DNA from 4 places in the Staphylococcus sp. CoH_129_LAB_1 genome. Region 1 is predicted to be linked to each of the others. Evidence: riboswitches for the same ligand, from Rfam matches in the RefSeq annotation. Region 1 holds a riboswitch; each other region holds the start of a gene.

Region 1 (5,454 bases):
TTAACTTGTTGATTTGATGCATCATGAGAAGATGATTGAGCTTGTTCTTTTTCTTTCTTCTCTTGTTCTGCTTCTTTATAACGATGATATTGTCGATACGAATAAGTAATCTGACGGATTTTCTCTTCATTCTCTACAGTAGATCCCATTGCCCCAGCAAGTAAACCTAGTGAAGATACAAACCATACTAATTTTACATAATTTATAAATGTAAAATGAGGATGTGCGCTGGTCCATTGATTAAATAAACTTGGTGGAACAAACAATGATACACTTATCGCTAATAAAAGATATAAAATAATATAATTTAAAAGTGTAATAATAAATAATGTGAATATGGTAGTGAAATTATAAATATAGCGATACACACGTTGCGATTTAGCTGTTTTACGTTCGATCAATTGATGTGCATAGAGTAACCAGCCTGTCATACCTAGGATAGCAATAAGCATAAGTATAATAAATCTTACTATGGAGTACTGGATACTCAGTTCCCAAGGCATAGAAAAAATCGATACATAAGTTCCAGTTGCAAAAGCAACTGAAATAATCTTTTTAAAATTAAAAATATTTTTCCATGGTTCATTTGCACGTGTGAGTCCTAAAATTAGTTGAATCCAACTGAGAATAAACCATCGATGAATATAACGTTGCTTTGGCGTTTCATCTTCATTTGGCTTTACTGCTTTAGGATGTATAAGAGGATGAATCTTTGGAGCAACTCTTGATGTTGAGTAATACAATTGTTCAATAATAGATGTTAAACTATTTCTTACTTTTCGTCGTAGGTCTATCCAACCTAATGAAGGTAAAGATAGCATCGCTACTTGTTTTTCATTATTGAAATCACTAATGACCACTTTATTTCCAGAAATACTTGGTAAATCTGTGATACATACAACAAAATCCCAATCATGCTTATCTTTCATTTCTGCTGCTTTATCAATACTTTCATGTACATCTTCAGCTGAACCTATCATTAAATCAATATGAATGTCGAAGTTCCAATCTTGTTGGTCATTAATACGTCGATTCAGATGTGCTTTTATATCTGGAATAACAGCTTCTACATGTTTATGAGCGACACCTGGTGAAGGTATCAATCCAATATTATGCATGGTGTTATCCTCCTTTCTGTGAAAAATAAAAAGAAAGGCGTACGTTAAGAGCATGATTCTCCTATAAAAACGTACACCTATATCTTCATTATTATTTTGCGAGTACTAGTGGTAAAAAGATAATGTATGCAATTACAACTAAACCTAAAACCACACCGCCTACAACATAACGATATTTCCATGGTGTAAGATCCACTTTAACTTTATTCGTATTTAAATCAAAATGATCTGATGGGCTTACCTTTTAGTGTAACGTCTATTTTAAGCACGGTATATCTGATTTTCAATCATATAATTGAAAATTATTATAAAAATAAATTATATAAATTTTTATTTTTATATTCAAATAAAAAAGTAATCAATATAATCTTTAATGGGAGCGCTTGACTTCTGATAATAGAAGTCATAAAGTGAAACTATAGTTTAATTATATGCACTAGGGGTGTTTAAAACTGAGATGAGGTATAACCTCAAACCCTTTGAACCTGAACTAGCTTATACTAGCGTAGGAAAGTGTCGTGTAAAATAGGTAATCTGTTGAGATATTTCAAACTATTCTCAATTATGATATATATCTTTTTTAATGCAACTTTCCTAATGTGAAGGTTGCATATTTTTTTGCTGTAAATGAAGTAAATGGAGGCACAATATTTATGACGAGAACAGTATTAGTAACTGGAAGTAGCCGTGGTTTAGGTGCAGTAATTGCAAGAACATTAGCTACACAAGGATTTGAAGTCATCATTAATTATAATCAAAGTCGTGAAACAGCTGAAGCACTTGCAGAGGAGCTTGGTGACAAAGCTATCGCAATTCAAGCAGATGTGACGCAACGTGAAGCGGTTGAGCGCTTAGTGAAAGAAGCAACATCTCATTTCGGTAAAATTGACGTTGTTGTCAATAATGCATTAGTTAATTTCAAATTTGATCCTACTGTCCAAAAAGCATTTAAAGACTTGTCATGGGATGACTACCAACAACAAATTGATGGTACACTGAAAGGCGCTTTTAATGTTACTCAAAGTGTCATTCCTCAATTTATAGAACGTGGCTCAGGTACAATTGTAAGTATTGGTACAAATTTATATCAAAATCCTGTTGTACCATATCATGAATATACCACAGCTAAAGCTGGGTTGATTGGATTCACACGCAATATTGCTGCTGAATTAGGTCAATATGGTATTACAGCTAATGTGGTATCAGGAGGATTACTTAAAACAACTGATGCTAGTGCTGTCACTACGCCGGAAGTCTTTGATTTAATTGCGCAAACGACTCCAATACGTAAAGTCACTACCCCACAAGATGTTGCAAATATGGTTACTTATTTAAGTAGCGAAGCAGCAAATGGTATAACCGGTCAAAATATTACTGTAGATGGTGGTTTAACCATGAATTAATATAGGACTGGTCTTGCTTATCTTAGAATAGAAATAACAAGAACATTGGAGTGAAAAATTAAATTGACTCATCAACATCAACTTCATCTCGGTGTATTAATCTATGGATGTGGTCATCACCAAGCTGCTTGGCAACTTCCCAATTCAAGTATTGAACGTATCGGTGATATTCAATACTATCAAGAATTAGCTCAGTTATCTGAAAAAGGGTTGTTAGACGTAGTTTTTTTTGCAGATAATCAGTCATTTATTCCAAGCTATACTTCGATGCCAAGTTTTTGGTTCGATCCATTGATTAACTTAACTGCTATATCTCAAGTCACACAACATGTTGGATTAGTTCCTACGATTTCAAGTACATTTTCTAATCCATTCACCGCAGCACGTCAGTTACTTAGTTTAGATCATATTAGTGGTGGTCGAGTAGGATGGAATTTAGTCACTTCCATGACAGACATGGAAGCTCAAAATCATAGCATGGAGCATCTGCCTAACCATGATGAACGCTATAAGAAAGCTGAAGAGTTTGCTCAAGTCATGAATGGATTATTTGATTCTTGGCATACGAATGATTTTAAACCTAATAGACATAAAGGTACATTAATTGATGATACACATATTAACGCACTTCAGCACAAAGGAAACTATTTCCAAATTAATGGGCCACTCACAACACCAGGTAGTCCTCAAGGTAGACCAGTGTCTATGCAAGCAGGCGCTTCAGCTCAAGGTATCACTTTAGCAACTAAATATGCAGATGCAGTATATTCTGTTTCTTGGAATATGAAGCAAGCAAAACGTTATCGGGAGCGCTTAGATAATGAAATGGCACAACGTGACCACCAGCGTTATATTAAAGTCTTTCCTGGCTTAGTCACTTATGTAGGTCATACACATGAAGAAGCATTGAAAAAGAAAGCAGAACTTGATCAACGACTTCCTATCAAAGCTGCTTTAAAGCAACTCAGTTTTTTCATTCAACAAGACTGTAGTCAGTGGGAGTTAGATGCTCCTGTGCCTAAACTACCTTCTTTAGAAGAGTTTAACGGTCCCGTTGGTCGATATGAAACCATCTTAGAAATTATTCAAGATAAGCAACCTACTGTAAGAGAACTGCTAAGTTACCTTAATGCAGGCGGTGGACATCTGACATTAATAGGTACGCCAAAAGAAATTGTAGATGAAATGGAACGCTGGTTTAATGCAGGTGTTGCAGATGGATTTAACTTAATGCCACCTTCTTTACCAGATAGTTTAAATGACGTAGTTGCACTCATTGTACCTGAATTACAACGTCGTGGCTTATATCGACATCAGTATAAAGGTTCTACACTAAGAGAACACTTAGATTTAATTTAATATTAAAATCATTTATCTAATATATTTTATCCAAACCATATAGTAGAAATTAACGTAAAAAGCGATGGTATTAACTTAGGAATACCATCGCTTTTATATATCATATTATTAATATTTGTATGGATCGTTATCTTTTTCATCTTGATGCTTTCTTGCTTCATCTTGAATAAAATCATTACTTTGTTTATTCGTTTTATGATTTGAATAACGTTGATCACGATAGTCGTCATCGTTCGAATCATTTATGTGTGTATCGTGATCTCTTTCATTATTATTGTCCGCTTCTTGATCTTTATTTGAATAATGATCTTTAATATAACGTTGTTGTTGTCTTTCTTCTTCTTCATCCAAAATGAATGCATTATTATTTGCATTTACATCATGATGGTCTCTTTTGTGATGATCATTATAACCAGCATTGTCATACATGTCATGCTTAGGTTTACGAACAAGCAACATAATACCTGCAATTAACCATAAAATTAAACTAATCCAGTTTGTAGCAATCGCTAAAATACCTGCAATAATTAATAAGATACCTGCAAGTTTAGGTTTTTTATTAATTAAAATACCACCAATAATTGCAAGAATTAATGGAATGAACGCGCCCCATGTAAAGAAATTAAATAAACCACCTAATGCATCCATACCATTATTTATTTCTGTTATGGAAACTTGATTGTCTTGTTTTTGAGCTTCATTAATAATTTGTTCTTTAAAATCAGCATTACCGATAAAGGGTTTAACCATTAAAAACATAATTGCAACTAATGCTTGAATTGCAACACCTATCCAAGTAAGGACGTGTTCCCCAGTACGTTTAATTTTATTGTTACTATTTCTAATTGTTGCATCATCATATTGTTTCGCCATTATTCCGCCTCCTTTTTTTATCCTTATACCCTACTACCTAGAGTCTTACACTCATTTATATATAAGAATAAGATTTTCTTTTTACTAATATATCAACGATGAATGAGACGATAATATACACGAGACGTAATCACATACATCAAAGCATAGATTATCATTACGAACACTAAGACACCGATATAAGTTGTTAAAAATAATTTTATATCATTAACATCTAAAATACCAAGCAAAGTATAAATCATTTTAGAAGCACATAGTACATGTATCATAGATACTATAATAGGTAAGGTAAAAATAATAACTACTTGGTCATTAATAACAGATCTAATCCGTTCTTCTTCTAAACCTACTTGACGCATAATTCGATAGTTTTTCCGATCTTCATATCCCTCAGCAATATTTTTGTAATACATCATCGTAAATGTACCAATCATTAAGACTAAAGAAACAATAGTTCCAACAAAAATGAGACCACCATAAATATCAAACATATCCTTATTTAATTCATCTTTATTATCAATTTGAATATCATATTGTTTCATCAATTTAGACTTAATATGATCTATGGACTGTGTATCTTTTGTTTTAAGATTAAAAGCAATGTATGAGTTAATATTTGCTGTTGTTTGATAATAATGAATCAATTGACGTTGTTGATTTACATTATGAGTAACAAGTGTGACTCCACCTGGAACTGGAAA
Region 2 (5,454 bases), on a different contig from region 1:
CATATATACCAAATGCAGATAAAGTATTAGACATAGCATCTGAATTAATTGATGACTTAAAAAAGGCTAACGCGTAGGGAGGTGTATCACAATGAGTGAAAATATTATTATGCCAAAACTCGGTATGACAATGAAAGAAGGTACTGTAGAAGAATGGTTTAAATCAGAAGGTGATACAGTAGAAGAAGGCGAAAGCATTGTCACAATTAGCTCTGAAAAATTAACCAACGACGTTGAAGCACCTGCGAGTGGTACATTATTAAAAATTAAAGTACAAGCAGGCGAAGATGCAAAAGTAAAAGCAGTGCTCGGTATCATCGGAGAAGAAGGCGAAGATACAGGAAGCGATGACGATGACGGCTCTGAAGAAGAAACAAAAGATAATAAAGACAACGACACAACTTCAGAAGATAAAAAAGTACCTTCAACTGAAGAACAATCTGATAAAAAAGATACAGAAAAAGAAGTGAAGCCTGAACAACGAGAACGTATTTTTATCTCTCCATTAGCACGTAATATGGCTGAAGATAAAGATCTTGATATCACAAGAATTAAAGGTACAGGTGGAAATGACCGGATTACAAAATTAGATATTCAACGTGTAGAATCAGATGGTTATGATTATGAAGGTGAAGCGGCTTCGTCTAAAGAAGGTACATCTTCAACAGCACAAAGCTTTGATGTATCTAGCATTGGCGAAGGTCTAAATCCAATGCGTCAACGTATCGCTCAAAATATGCGTCAAAGTCTTCATAATACAGCTCAATTAACATTACATCGTAAAGTCAATGCAGATCGTCTATTAGATTTTAAAAATCGATTATCTGAAGAATTAAAAGATGCAGATCAAGATGTGAAATTAACTGTAACTGCACTATTAGCCAAAGCAGTTGTGTTAGCTCTTAAAGATTATGGCGCAATGAATGCACGTTATGAAAATGGTAAATTAACTGAATATGACGATGTGCATCTTGGCATCGCAACATCACTTGACGAAGGCTTAATGGTACCAGTGATTAACAATGCAGACACAAAAAGCATTGGTGCTTTAGCACATGAAATTAAAACATCAGCTGAAGCAGTTCGTGAAGGTAATACAGGTGATGTTCAACTTAGTGGCGCAACATTTACAATTACAAATATGGGGGCAAGTGGCATCGAATACTTCACACCAATCTTAAACTTAGGTGAAACAGGTATCTTAGGAGTTGGTGCTTTAGCTAAAGAGCTTGTTCTTGAAGGAGATAATGTAAAACAAGTCGCTCGCATCCCATTAAGTTTAACCTTCGATCATCAAATTTTAGACGGTGCAGGCGCAGCTGACTTCTTAAAAGTACTTGCAAAATATATTGAAAATCCATATCTATTGATGTTATAGATAATAAATAACTTTTTATCATAAAGACCTCCAGGAGTCTGAAATACTTCTGGGGGCTTTATTTATACTCAACTATCTTACATTATAAGTTAGTTGACGTAGCTATAATGTTATACTATCTTATATTATAAGATAGTTAGTAAAAGGTGATCACATGACAATATCTAATCAAATAATGAAAGGGCTTTTAGATGGAGCAATTTTAGGTCTTATTGCAAAAGGAGAAACGTATGGATATGAAATTCTTGAGAAATTAAAGGAACATCAATTTCCTGAAATTAGTGATGGCAGTATTTATCCAGTGCTCTTAAGACTAGATAAAAAAGGTTATGTACATACAACCATGCGTAAATCCGACAACGGCGGACCTAAGCGTAAATACTACACTATTTCAGAAAGTGGACTCAAAGAACTACAACAGTTTAAGAAAAAGTGGCAAGCTCTTAATGAAGGTATGGATCATATATTCAGGAGTGATAATAATGATAAGTAAAGAAAAAGAAGACTACTTATTTAAGTTAAAGGCTGAACTTTTATTTAGAGGCAAAGATGAACATGAGGTTAATGATATTATAGAAGAATTAAGAGATCATTTAGCACTTGCTGAAAAGAATCACGATGATGTTAGTGATATTCTAAATACTCCAGTAAAAGATTATGCTGATCAATTCTCAGAATATATAATTTTAACTAGGGGATTGTTTAAATACTTAGCTTTATTTTCAGCATTTATGCTAGCTATTTTTATTATCCCAAATTTTTTTACAGAACAACTTAATATAACAATTGGTTTTATTATTAATATCTTATTTATCTTTTGTATAACTACGATTTTACCTTTTTTCTTAATTAGAAAGGGTCTCGTAAAGTATGGAGAGCAACGACGAGTATATATTTATGCTTTTATATGGGGGGCAGTTATTTTTGGACTCATCTTATTAAGTACGTATCTTACAAAACACTATCCCATTTATCATATCATTACACTAACTGAATCAAAAAGTGTGATAATAGGACTGATTCTGTTGTTAATTGTAATGACTTTATCTGTTATTTTGAAACAGCGTTTGTTCGCTTTAGTGATATTTATTGTTTGTTTACCAGATATAATTGGATGGGTAGTTAAAATATACAGTCGCTCAGAATCTCAATCTAGTATTGTTTCACTAATTGTAGCCATTGCTTTATTGTTAATATTGAATATTGCATTTTTCATCTTTACATTTAAAAAACGTAAAAATAAAGTGAAGGAGTGATTTATTATGTCAGAAAATCAAAATCAAGGTTGTATAAAATGTGGTCATACAGAAGTGGAAGAAGGTACATTGTCTGCAACAGGATCTGGTATATCTAAATTATTAGATGTACAACATAATAATTTTAAGACGATAACTTGTAAAAATTGTGGATATACCGAATTTTATAAACAAGATAGAAACAGAAGTAGAGACTTTATTGATTTGTTCTTTGGAGGATAAGTCAATTCGAGAAACAGCAGTAATCCCAGTGGATACTGCTGTTTTAATATATAAGTAAGACTTCGGGTTGTGTGAAGTTAGACTTTCGGATGTCTAAAAGTTGTAAAAACTATTTAATATATTGACTTGATATTTATGGGATTTTAAGTCATTGTATAAGTATAGGTTAAATAACCTATAATTTAATAATCTCTGCTAGGGGTGCTTTATATTGCTGAAAGGAACATCATGTTCCAACCCTTTGAACCTGATCTAGTTAATACTAGCGTAGGGAAGCCAGTGAGTGACTTTACAATGACATATGGATGTTTTCATAGTTTGATGAAAAGGTCAATTTAACTATTAATCATTTTCTTCATTATGATACTTACATATATTTTCGTATACATTCACTTATTCTTATGCATTCAGTATTAAGCTGAATGCTTTTTTTATGAATCATATCATCAGTGATATTTAGACCCTTCTAGTATTTAGGAGGCAATGTCAATGGAACAAGAAAAAATCAATTTTAAAAGAACTTTTCCAGCAAGTAAACGTATTTTTAAAAAAGGCGAGGGTAATGATAGTGATATCTTTGTACCATTCAGAGAAATCGAACTCTCTGACACACAACTAGAACAACGCAGTTTTCAAAATGATCCTGTCGTTGTTTATGACACAGCAGGTCCTTATCATGATGAAAGTTACGAGGTAGATATTAATCGTGGACTACCAAAAGTACGTGATGAATGGATTGAGGCGCGTGATGATGTGGAACATTATGAAGGTCGCCGTATTCAATCGATTGATAATGGTTTTTCAAAAGAAGGTCATAAAAACTATGTAGCTCATCCATTTGAATATCAACCAAGACGTGGTAGTAAAGAGACACCTGTGACACAAATGTACTACGCTAAACAAGGGGTTATTACAAAGGAAATGAAATTTGTGGCGATTAGAGAACAAGTTGAGCCAGAATTTGTTCGAGATGAAATTGCAAGGGGTCGCGCCATTATCCCAAATAACATTAACCATCCAGAATCAGAACCTATGATTATTGGGAAAAACTTCTCTGTCAAAATTAATGCGAATATTGGCAACTCAATTGTGTCTTCTTCTATTGAAGCAGAAATTGAAAAATTAGTATGGGCTACACACTGGGGTGCAGATACGATTATGGATTTATCTACAGGTAAAAACATCCATACTACGCGCGAATATTTATTACGTAATTCGCCTGTTCCAGTGGGAACTGTACCGATTTATCAAGCATTAGAAAAGGTAAATGGGGTAGCTGAAGATTTAACATGGGAAGCATATCGAGATACATTAATCGAACAAGCAGAACAAGGGGTTGACTACTTTACGATTCATGCTGGTTTACGTCTTCACTATATTCCATTAACTGTAGATCGTTTAACTGGTATTGTATCTCGTGGTGGTTCAATCATTGCACAATGGTGTCTTGCACATCATGAAGAAAGTTTCTTATACACACATTTTGATGAAATTTGTGAGATTTTAAGTCAATATGATGTTGCTATTTCACTTGGTGACGGTTTACGTCCTGGATCAATTTATGATGCCAATGATGAAAGTCAATTTGCAGAGTTAAAAACATTAGGTGAATTAACAGATATTGCTTGGAAACATAATGTACAGGTAATGATTGAAGGGCCAGGGCATATTCCAATGCATAAAATTAAAGAAAACCAAGATTTAGCAGATTTCTATTGTAAAGAAGCACCATTTTATACATTAGGACCTCTTGTAACAGACATCGCACCAGCATATGATCATATCACATCAGCGATTGGCGCAGCACAAATTGCAAGTCATGGAACAGCGATGTTATGTTATGTGACTCCTAAAGAACATTTGGGATTACCAAACAAAGATGATGTGCGTGAAGGAGTTGTAACATATAAAATTGCCGCACATGCAGCGGATTTATCTAAAGGGTTACCAGGTGCAACGGTACGTGATGATGCGATTAGTAAAGCACGCTTTGAGTTCCGGTGGATTGACCAATTTAACCTTGCCCTAGATCCTGAACGTGCCAGAGAGTTCCATGATGAAACCTTACCAGCAGAATCAGCCAAAATTGCACACTTCTGTAGTATGTGTGGGCCAAAATTCTGTTCAATGCGCTTATCACACGACATTCGTGATTCATACAAAGAACAACTTGAAGGTATGAAAGAAAAAGCCGAAGAATTCAGAGAAGGCGGCAATAAAATTTATCATTAATCAAAATAAAAATGATGAAGAGAACCTGGACAACATAAGTTGGCCAGGTTTTTTACGTGTGTATCATCACTAACTAAATGAAACATACGCTTATATCAAGTGTTTTTCAATTCTAGTAGTATTCAAGTAAAGAAACCTTCACAAAGATGGCTTCAAAATGAATGCTATTTCACTACCTTTTTTATGAAAAATATTTTTCAGCTATACCCAATTCTCACAACTACTGATACGATAGAGTTATACATATTTCCAGGGTAATATTGCTAGGAGGTTTTAGCATGGAGAATCATGCCGAATTTAAGAAGGGGGTTCTATTTGCGTTAGGAGCGCATTTATTATGGGGGATTTTGCCGATTTATTGGAGGC
Region 3 (5,454 bases), on a different contig from region 1:
TTTTTCATTTTTAGGTAAGATATCTTTTTCGTTAATTTCTTCTATATCAAAAACTTTTTTACCAACTTTATCAGTAACTCCATTTGTAATTTTATTGATAATACTCATTTACTAACTCACCTTTCATTTTTCCCATAATATATTTAACACACATTTAATACCCTTTTTCAGTACTTTAATGCTTAATATTTATGAATACTGCTTTTAAATATTTAGAATTTTTATAATGTGGATGAGTTTTAAAGTCTTTCGGTAATCCCATGACTTCTTCTATTTCATATTCTACGTTAGCTTGTTCCAATGTTTTCTTGATTACATTTTTAAATGCTTTTAAAGAAAAAACACTTGAATTTGTACATAATAGTAATGTACCATTTGGTGCTAAAACGTCTAAAGCGCCAGTAATTAAATCATCATAATTTTTTTGTACCGAGAAAGTTTTCTTTTTATTACGCGCAAAACTAGGAGGATCGATGACTATTGTGTCATATTGCTTTCCGTGACGTGCGGCATAATTGTAAAAATCAAACGTATCCATGACATAGATATATTGACTCTTAGGGTCTATACCATTTAATCCAAAATTTTCTTCCGTTAATGTACGAGAACGATTAGCTAAATCTACACTTGTTGTTACTTTAGCATTTTTAGATGCTATCACTGAGAACGCACCCGTATAACTAAATAGATTTAAAATACTTCTATCATTAGAAAAGTAATCACGTAACTTTTTACGAACTTCTTTTTGATCTAAAAATATTCCTGTCATCAATCCATCATTTAAATCAACATTATAAAATGTAAAGTTTTCTTCAATGACTATAGGAAATTCTGGAGTTTCTCCAAGTACATGTCCTCCTGTGTATTCCGTATCTTTAAAACGCATTTTTTCAAAAACAGATTCAAATTTAAATACTTTTTTTATTGCTTCAATAATTATATAACGAAACTTATAAATTCCTTTTGAATACCATTGAATAAGTAGATGTCCATTATAATTATCAATAGTTAAGCCTCCAACGCCATCTCCCTCAGCATTAAATAATCTAAATGCGTTGGTTCCCTCTATATTATAGTAATACTCCCTTTCTTCTAGCGCTTTTTCAAATAAATCTTCAAAGAAAGTAATATTGATATCTTCATTTTGGCTATATGTGATTACCCATCCTAAGCCTTTATGTTGACGTCCTACATAGGCTGTTGCAATATATTGGTTATTTTCAGTAACTATATTAAATAAATCGCCTTCTTTTAAATGATCATGTTGAAAAATATCTTCTTCTTCAACCAAAGGATATTGATTTAAATACTTAGTTTCTTTACCTTTATTTAAAATTGCTATTTTCATTTTAATTTCTCCTATTTTAATTGTTTTTATGAATCTGTTATGATTTACTCTACTATTTTAACAAACTTAAAATCCCTCACCTAAACATTAAGTCAAAAAAGGAAGTGGAACAAGAATTCAAAAAATGAATTGTGTCCCACTCCCTTTCACAGATTATGGTTTTTCTTTTAATTGTAATGAAAATGCTATAATTACAGGTATTAACATAATAATTAGTGTAGGTGTAATAAATATTGAAAGTAATAGACCATGAAGCATTATATTAATAAATTCAGTAAGCAATTTGAAAAATAGAATACTAATCATGAACAACTGTAAATAGTAAAATTTGCCTCTTAAAAAATGAGTGAATGTCGTAGCAATGTAAATAATAATAATAAAGAGTAATATTAACAATGTAATCCATTCAATCACGTATTGAGTTTGTGATAATTCCCATTCTCCATATACAAATAGAGCATTTCTGTTATTAAATTCTATAAATGTGAATAAGAACAAGATAAAACCACAGAAAATCTCTACATATGCTGGTTTAATCCATTTAGGACGTCTCATCCACTTAGGAATATCATCTTCTTCTATATCTACAATATTTTTAAATTTACTTTTAAATTTATCGCGTTTAGATCTAATTTTATCTAAATCCACACTTCTTCTTGTCTTATGTGCATATTCTGATGTTTTATCTTGAAGTTGTTTAAAATGAACTTTTGATTGAGTCGAAACGTTTCCTTTTTGAGTTCTTGATAATGTAGGCTCTTCTTCCCCTAATTCTTCTTTTGTTAAAGGTAATGCACGACGTAAGAATAAGAAGTTCCAAATTGCCGCTTGAGCTAGTAACCACATAATAATGAAGAATGTATTTACACTTAAAATATCAATAGGCTCAATCTCATTTGCGTCGATTTTACCATATAATGATATTTGAGTAATCAAGTAACTTATTCCATATGAAATAATAATCCATAAGTAATGGACTTTTCTATTTTCTTGATATAATTCATCTTTATAAACGATATATCCTGTATGAATCACAAATGGAATAACAAATATAATTGCCCAAAAGCCATATACTTGAGTCATCAATGTAATTGTAATAAGGAAGTATAAAATGCCAATGACTAAAAAGAAAATTGAGATGTCGTAATCATATTTGGTTGTTCTAAATAATGTAAATCCAATCCATATAACTAGAATACCAAACAGAATAATTATGACTGCGCTTACAACTGGAAAGTTGCCTATGAATCTACTCATCACTCTAATTATTTCACTAAAAAATGCATTAAGAAAGTCCCATATATTATGTATTTTTAAATCAACTTTTCCTTTATCCTTTAATTTATGAATTAAAGACAAATTGATTAAGATAATGAGACCTGTGAAGAGTGAAACGATACCGATTAAGTAACTATAGATAATCTCGGCGTGTTTCTTAAGAAAAGACATACAGTTCACCTCAAAATTAATTATATATGAACTTTCTATTCTTGTCTTTAATAAAAAATAAAATACTTCTCTAGACTGAGATAAGTTTATCTATTTATTGATTGGGTATATTACTATTGTAAAGTAATTTTTGAAAAGGAGTGTTGTCCTATGACACATGAAGATGCAAAAAAAGCAAAAGAATATGAAGAAAAATTAAAAGAACAAAAAGAAGAAAAAACTGACGATATTGAACAAACTAAACAAGACGTTCAAAATACATTAGACTAATTTAATAATTTTCAAATACTTATACTTTTTTAAGAATAGCGTATAAAAAATTATTTTATACGCTATTCTTTATTTTTATGTCAATTTTATACGAGTCATTCAATGTATAGAGCCATTAATTAATAATTATTTTTTTAAATTACTATTACTTAAAAGTACCTTGACATTCACTTTTAAAAGTCATACATTTAAATTAAAGAAAATATAAACGCACTAGGGGTGTACAGTACTGAGATGAGGCTTATCCTCAAACCCTTTGAACCTGATCTAGTTAAATACTAGCGTAGGAAAGTGTTAACTTAAATAAATTATGTTCTTAATAATCAATAGCATTTTTATTTAAATTTACGCACAACTTTTCTACGGAAGGTTGTGCGTTTTTTTAGGAGGAACTGTTTTATGTCTAAAGGTTTAAAGCTTTCAGAAATTTTAGTAACTGTACTGATTGCTGTCATTTTTGCAATTATCTATAACCTATGGTGGTTACCGTATAATTTAGCACAGGTGGCAGGTATTCATTTAGAACAACTTACGTACGGTATTTGGTTTATGGCAGCTATTGTCGCTTACTTAATCATTCCTAAACCAGGTATTGCCTTAATCGCTGAATTTGCCGCTGGCGCCGGAGAAACAATTGTTATGGGTAAATTTGATATTCCAACTATAGTATATGCAATTTTACAAGGTCTTGCATGTGAAGTTGTATTTGCTATTTTTAAATATAAATCACGCTCAATGATGGTAGCAATGTTAGCAGGCTTAGTAACAGCATTAGTATCTTTCCCTGTAGACTATTTTTACGGTTATTTAAATGAAGTTGCAGGATGGAACTTACTTCTATTTATTGTTTTTCGCGCTATTAGTGGTATTGTACTTTCAGGTATACTCTCTTATCTAATTGTAAGAGCATTAGATAAAACTGGCGTTACTAAATTATTCCGTCCTGCCTCTCAAAAAGACTATGACAACCTATAAGGGGAAATGATTGTGTTAAAAGTCAAAAATTTACGCCTTAAATATCCTAATGGCGATCGAAAAATTTTCGATAATTTAAATATAGAAATTAAAGATAAAGAAAAAGTGCTTTTACTAGGTCCTTCTGGATCTGGTAAAAGCACATTGCTTAATGTCCTTAGTGGTATTGTTCCTAACCTCATAGAATTACCTATGAAATATGATGAACTAGATATTGACCCTCATTCTGGGGTCATTTTTCAAGATCCAGATACACAATTTTGTATGCCAAAAGTTTATGAAGAATTAGCTTTTGTCTTAGAAAATCGACAAGTACCAAGAGCAGACATGAATGAACAAATTAAAAAAGCACTTGCGTCAGTAGACTTAGATGTGGATGATTCAACCTTCGTAAATAATTTAAGTGGCGGTATGAAACAAAAACTTGCTATCGTCGAAACTATTTTACAAAAAGCTGATACACTCTTTTTAGATGAGCCTACAGCTATGTTAGATGTCCAAGCAACTGCTGACTTATGGCAACGATTAATTCAATTATGGACTGATCAAACAGTACTAATTGTTGAACATAAAGTAGAACATATTTGGCACCATGTAGATCGAGTCATATTAATGAACTATGATGGGGAAATTATAGCTGATAATACACCTGATTACATACTCAATCATTGTGAATCTTTACTAACCGAATTCGGTGTATGGCATCCACATGCATGGGATTACGCTCCTATCCGAAAAGACTTAACTCCGCAATTATCTAAAACACTTTTTAAATTTCAAAAAGGTCAAATTGTTCGCGGTAAGAATTTGTTATTTAAGATTCCTGAACTAAATATCCATCCTGGAGAATGGATTACAATTACTGGAAAAAATGGAGCTGGTAAAACTACCTTACTCGAATCAATGATGCAATTAGTGAAATATAAAGGTGAAATGTTTTATAATGGGAAATTATTAAAAAAAATCAAAGATGCTGCACGACATATGTATCTTGTATACCAAAACCCTGAACTTCAATTTATTACAAATTCAGTTTATGAAGAGATAAATATCCATTATAATCATCTTGATAAAACAAAGTCGAAAGAAGAAACTGAACATCTTTTAAAACTTTTACATTTAGAAAAAGTTAAACATCAACACCCCTTTGAAATTTCTACAGGCCAAAAACGTCGATTAAGTGTAGCAACTGCCCTAAGTTCAAAAGCCGACATTATATTGTTAGATGAACCCACATTTGGACTTGATAGTCATAATACATTTCAACTTATTAAACTATTTGAACAACGTGTTGAACGAGGTCAAACAATCGTAATGGTGACGCATGACCCTGAAATTATTAATCGTTATCCAACACGTCGACTAGAAGTAGAAAATGGAAAAGTTTCAGATTGGGAAGGTGAACCACATGT
Region 4 (5,454 bases), on a different contig from region 1:
AAAATAATTGACATTTTTCCTTCAAATAGAGAAATATTTTTTATTGTTGCATCAAATAATGCTGGATCATTCGAAGGTCTAGTAATCACTACTCTTATATCTAATAATGTTTGTGATTCATAATATTTTTGCATTGTATCATAATGCGTATCTGAAATGACAATTTCTAGTAGCCAACCTGTACCACTATTTTCTTTATTTATAATTACACCATCATAAAGTTCAAATTCTGAAATCCTATTACTATCGCTTACTATTTGAAATCGAACTGCTTTAAAAGTCTTCATAATATTTCACCCATACTCTTAAAAATTTTTAAATTATATGATTATCGTTTTTTTGTTAAATAAGCTTCCTCATTTTTTACTATTTTTCTTAAATATATCAGATATTAATTCTAAAAAGGTAAAAAATCTGAAAAAATAGCTTTTTGACGTTATATTAAAATCTATTTAATATAACGATATAAGGAGGTGACACATGTTAAATAAGATAGTAATCGTAGGTCGTATGACTAAAAATGCGAAAATTTATGACAATGAGGAGGTGAAGATTGCAACGTTTAGTGTGGCTACTGAACGTAATTATAAAGATGAAAATGATGAAATAGCCAGTGATTATATATTTTGTAAAGCATTCGGTAAGATGGCTACCAATATTGAAAAATATACTTCTCAAGGGTCATTAGTAGGTATCACTGGTCAAATGCGTTCTCGTAAATATGAAAAGGAAAATCAAACTCATTTTGTAACCGAATTATATGTTGAAACAATTAAATTTATGTCCCCAAAGTTAAATAAAGAAATACTCTCAGATAGCTCACTTATTACAGACACTTATCCATTTGATAATCACGAATTAATTAATATAAACTAAAGCTCTCTATTTTTAATACTCCAACCCTTTCCAATTAATATAAATCTTTCAATTATACTCAAATATACTCAAGAGGTCGGTATAAATATGCCGACCTTTTTAATAATTTATAAGACAGTAGCTACAATTAATTCGTTAGATAATTTAAAAAAGCACGGTCCATTTTCTGAAATATTACAAAGTCATTACAATTGATTTTACTATTATATATACAATAAATACTGCTATTAAAGTTTTCGTAGCAAATATTTAATAAGAACTATTTACATATCTATGTAATTTTAATGTAAAAAAAGCACGTTTTTTTTTATTTCACTGTAACCTGTTAGGCCTTCTTAGATGTTAGAGTAGTACTCGTAAAATAATTAGAAAACAAATGACTTAGGAGGATTTTACTATTATGAAAAAGACAATTATTGCATCTTCATTAGCAGTAGGATTAGGATTAGTAGCAGGAAACGTAAGTCATGCTGATGCAAGTGAAAATCAAATTAATAAAGAAAAATTAGCTCAATTAGCGGAATCTAACGATCAATCATTAAATCAACATCCTATTCAAGAAGGATCATATAATTACCAATTTAATTTAAATGGTAAGACTTATCATTTTTGGTCAGATGGAACATATTTTAAATGGGAATATTATCCATCAAACGGTTTAACTGAAAATAGTACTAATCAAAACGTAGCTTCTACTCAAACAACACAAAATGTATCTTACCAAAATAATAATTATAATAACATAAATCAATCAGCTTCAACTTCAAATGTAAGTCAACACTATACAAATGAAGCTCAAACACAACAAGCACCAAAAACAACACAAACTAAACAAGCAACTCAAACACAACAAGCACCTGCTAATGCAACTACAAATCAACCTAAACAATCAACAAGCGGTTCATCAGTAAATGTAAATAGTCATTTACAACAAATCGCTCAACGTGAATCAGGTGGAGATATTCATGCAATCAACCCTTCTTCTGGTGCAGCAGGTAAATATCAATTCTTACAATCAACTTGGGATTCAGTAGCACCAGCACAATATAAAGGTGTATCACCAGCACAAGCACCTGAAAGTGTTCAAGATGCTGCGGCAGTAAAACTTTATAATACTGCAGGTCCATCTCAATGGGTTACAGCGTAAAACTTAATAAATAAATTAATAGTGCCTGGGACATTATGAGTTGTCTCAGGCCTTTTTAATATATTGACAATCGATGACTGATTAAAAAGAGTTTTGTACCATGCGTTGTTTATTATAGTTATAAAAGTTTGGGACATAAAGTTTCTGGATAAGTGAAAAAAGATAAATTCTATTGAAATAATATAGAACTTGTCTTTTTTATAAATTTTTGATTATTTTCAACTCGTTGGGTTGCTCGTCTTCTTATATCGAGTGCCATTAGTAGAGCGAGTTGAGTCATGTTATATTCTTTATATATAAGGAACCTTGTTAATTTAGTTTATTGATATTTATTAAATTATACGAAAGGGCCTTATTTTTTTTTAAGTATTTCAATGTAAAATTATATATAAACACAAAGTATTTTGGTGAGACTCTTGTGGGAACAGGACAAGCTAAAGACTACAGGATGAAGCTGTCATCTAAGAAAGCGAGCCAACAATACGTAGTATTGTAAATAAAGAAGTCAGTAAATGAATTTATAATAAACGCAATTACTGGCTATTTTGATAGGAATTATGTCCCGGTCTCTCATTAATTTTATTTCACATCTTTTTTTATTTGAATTATAACAATGGTTTTGTTATGGTTAAATTAATTGAAAACTACTAGGGGAGCCTTATAATATGGCTGAGATGAAGGATTCAGACCCTTATAACCTGATTTGGTTAATACCAACGTAGGAAAGTAGTAATACATATTCACTCATTCTATTTTTTGAATATTGACTACATTTCTACGTTGAAATGTAGTTTTTTTATTTAAGGAGGAATAGTTAATGAGTTTTTCAGATGAATTAAAACAAGCGTCAAAACCAATTATTGAGGAAATTTATAATGATGGTTTTATTCAAGATTTATTAAAAGGAAAATTATCAAAACAAGCAGTGCGCCAGTACTTACGTGCTGATGCTTCTTATTTAAAAGAATTTACTAATTTATATGCCTTACTTATTCCTAAAGCACCTAGTATGAAAGATGTAAAATTCTTAGTAGAGCAAATTGAATTTATGTTAGATGGCGAAGTAGAAGCCCACGAAATTTTAGCTGACTATATTAATGAATCATATGAAGAAATTGTAAAAGAAAAAGTATGGCCACCTAGTGGAGATCATTACATTAAACATATGTATTATCATGCGTATACACATGAAAATGCTGCATATACTATTGCTGCAATGGCACCATGTCCTTATGTATATGAAGTCATTGCCAAATGGGGTCTAGAAGATTCAAACCTTAATAGAGATGCACTTACTGCTAAGTGGTTTGATTTTTATAGTACAGAAATGGCTCCTTTAATTGAAGTGTTTGATCGTTTATTAAATGAACTAACGGAACATTGTACTGAAAATGAAAAAAGAGAAATTAAAGAAGCGTTTTTACAAAGTACTATCCACGAACGTCATTTCTTTAATATGGCCTATATTGATGAGAAATGGGATTTTGGAGGAAAAAATCATGAATAAACCTAAGATTGCATTAACAATTGCCGGTACTGATCCTTCCGGTGGTGCTGGAGTTATGGCAGATTTAAAATCATTCCATGCTTGTGGAGTATATGGAATGGCTACTATTACAAGTATTGTGGCTCAAAATACTAAAGGAGTTCAACATATTCATAATCTAGAAACTAGTTGGGTTAAAGAACAATTAGATAGTGTATTTGATGATGAATTACCTCATGCAATTAAGACTGGAATGATTGCTACACATGAAACGATGGAACTGATTCAAACGTATTTAAAAAAGCATAGCGATATTCCCTATGTTATCGATCCAGTTATGCTAGCTAAAAGTGGCGATTCCTTAATGGATGATGAAACAAAAAAACATCTTCAGGAAACGCTCTTACCATTAGCTGATGTCGTTACTCCTAACATTCCTGAAGCTGAAGAAATTACTGGTTTGAAAATTGATACTGAAAAAAATATTCGTAAAGCAGGTCACATATTTATAAATGAAATAGGAAGCAAAGGTGTCGTCATTAAAGGTGGTCATTCTGCTGATTTAAAAAATGCTAAAGACTTTTTATTTACTAAAGATGATGTCTATACATTTGAAGAGAAGCGATTTAATACGCCACATACTCATGGTACAGGTTGCACATTCTCAGCTGTTATCACAGCCGAACTCGCTAAAGGCAAAACAATTTATGAAGCTGTAAAAAAAGCTAAAAAATTTATTTCATTAAGTATTGAACATACACCTGAAATCGGTCAAGGACGTGGTCCGGTAAACCATTTCGCTTATATGAAGAAAGTTGGTTTAGACGATGAATAGTTTAGAAAAGATAAGACAAGAGAATCCACTAGTAGTCTGTTATACCAATGATGTAGTTAAAAATTTCACTGCGAATGGACTCTTGAGTATTGGTGCAAGTCCAGCAATGAGTGAAGCTCCAGAAGAAGCAGAAGAGTTCTATAAAGTAGCAGGGGCACTACTTATAAATATTGGGACATTAACTAAAGTAAATGAAAAAGATATTTTAAGAATCGGAAAAATTGCTAATAGACAAGGTACACCCATTGTATTTGATCCAGTTGCAGTAGGTGCATCAACATATCGTAAACAATTTTGTGAAACTTTTCTTTCTGAAATAAATGTTTCTGTAATTAAAGGAAATGCATCTGAAATTCTTACTCTAGTAGATTCAAATACTACAATGAAAGGCACTGATGGAGAAACAGACTTAGATGTAGTGACAATCGCTAAAAAAGCTTATGAAAAATATCAAACAGCAATTGTTATTACAGGTAGAGAAGATGTTATTATTCAAGATAATCAAATTGTCAAATTAACAAATGGTTCTCCATTACTTGCAAAAATCACAGGCGCTGGTTGTTTATTAGGCGGTTTAATTGCTGGATTTTTATTTAGAAATACACATCCATCATTACAAGTATTAGAAGAATCAGTAAGTTATTATAATATTGCCGCAGAGATTGCTGAAAAAAGCGAAAAGGTTAATGGACCTGGAACATTCTTACCTCAATTACTTGATGAAATGTATCAACTTAACTATGATACTTATAAACAATTTGTAAAACGTGAAGAGGTTTAAATATGTTTGATTCAAAAAGTTTACAAGTCTATTTTATATGTGGAACACAAGACATAATCGGTGATCAAAACATTAAAGATGTTTTAAAAGCAGCATTAGAATCAGGAGTTACTTTATTTCAATTTCGTGAAAAAGGGCCAAATGCTTTAGTAGGGGATGAAAAAGAAGCCTTAGCTAAGGAATTGAAAACACTTTGCCATGAGTATAAAGTACCTTTTTTAATTAATGATGATGTGGATTTAGCTGAAAAAATTGATGCAGATGGTATACACGTAGGTCAAGATGATGAAATGATTGCTTCTTTTGCTGAACGTTTTAAAAATAAAATT

What was found. A riboswitch is a leader RNA that binds a small molecule or an ion and turns the genes downstream of it on or off. The one in region 1 is predicted to bind thiamine pyrophosphate.
Region 2: linked by a shared signal. The riboswitch ahead of thiC (phosphomethylpyrimidine synthase ThiC) and the one ahead of AC2FB1_RS02695 (3-oxoacyl-ACP reductase) in region 1 are both predicted to bind thiamine pyrophosphate.
Region 3: linked by a shared signal. The riboswitch ahead of AC2FB1_RS03360 (ECF transporter S component) and the one ahead of AC2FB1_RS02695 (3-oxoacyl-ACP reductase) in region 1 are both predicted to bind thiamine pyrophosphate.
Region 4: linked by a shared signal. The riboswitch ahead of tenA (thiaminase II) and the one ahead of AC2FB1_RS02695 (3-oxoacyl-ACP reductase) in region 1 are both predicted to bind thiamine pyrophosphate.

Annotation. Positions count from the first base shown of each region.
Region 1 is NZ_JBXWKZ010000005.1:12,352-17,805, forward strand. It holds gene AC2FB1_RS02690 (5,10-methylene-tetrahydrofolate dehydrogenase) at 1-1,118, opposite strand, end outside; TPP riboswitch at 1,547-1,647, shown strand; gene AC2FB1_RS02695 (3-oxoacyl-ACP reductase) at 1,772-2,521, shown strand; gene AC2FB1_RS02700 (LLM class flavin-dependent oxidoreductase) at 2,585-3,880, shown strand; gene AC2FB1_RS02705 (DUF4064 domain-containing protein) at 3,989-4,753, opposite strand; gene AC2FB1_RS02710 (FtsX-like permease family protein) at 4,846-5,454, opposite strand, start outside.
Region 2 is NZ_JBXWKZ010000010.1:46,395-51,848, forward strand. It holds gene AC2FB1_RS04720 (alpha-ketoacid dehydrogenase subunit beta) at 1-77, shown strand, start outside; gene AC2FB1_RS04725 (dihydrolipoamide acetyltransferase family protein) at 92-1,378, shown strand; gene AC2FB1_RS04730 (PadR family transcriptional regulator) at 1,533-1,871, shown strand; gene AC2FB1_RS04735 (hypothetical protein) at 1,861-2,634, shown strand; gene AC2FB1_RS04740 (zinc ribbon domain-containing protein) at 2,641-2,856, shown strand; TPP riboswitch at 3,044-3,147, shown strand; gene thiC (phosphomethylpyrimidine synthase ThiC) at 3,346-5,088, shown strand; gene rarD (EamA family transporter RarD) at 5,367-5,454, shown strand, end outside.
Region 3 is NZ_JBXWKZ010000006.1:49,507-54,960, forward strand. It holds gene AC2FB1_RS03340 (DUF697 domain-containing protein) at 1-108, opposite strand, end outside; gene AC2FB1_RS03345 (class I SAM-dependent rRNA methyltransferase) at 176-1,348, opposite strand; gene auxA (lipoteichoic acid stability factor AuxA) at 1,502-2,797, opposite strand; gene graF (glycopeptide resistance-associated protein GraF) at 2,948-3,067, shown strand; TPP riboswitch at 3,273-3,374, shown strand; gene AC2FB1_RS03360 (ECF transporter S component) at 3,467-4,042, shown strand; gene AC2FB1_RS03365 (ABC transporter ATP-binding protein) at 4,055-5,454, shown strand, end outside; gene AC2FB1_RS03370 (energy-coupling factor transporter transmembrane component T family protein) at 5,451-5,454, shown strand, end outside.
Region 4 is NZ_JBXWKZ010000012.1:33,481-38,934, forward strand. It holds gene AC2FB1_RS05250 (YwpF-like family protein) at 1-287, opposite strand, end outside; gene AC2FB1_RS05255 (single-stranded DNA-binding protein) at 481-876, shown strand; gene AC2FB1_RS05260 (transglycosylase family protein) at 1,277-2,023, shown strand; TPP riboswitch at 2,663-2,765, shown strand; gene tenA (thiaminase II) at 2,841-3,530, shown strand; gene thiD (bifunctional hydroxymethylpyrimidine kinase/phosphomethylpyrimidine kinase) at 3,523-4,344, shown strand; gene thiM (hydroxyethylthiazole kinase) at 4,337-5,125, shown strand; gene thiE (thiamine phosphate synthase) at 5,128-5,454, shown strand, end outside.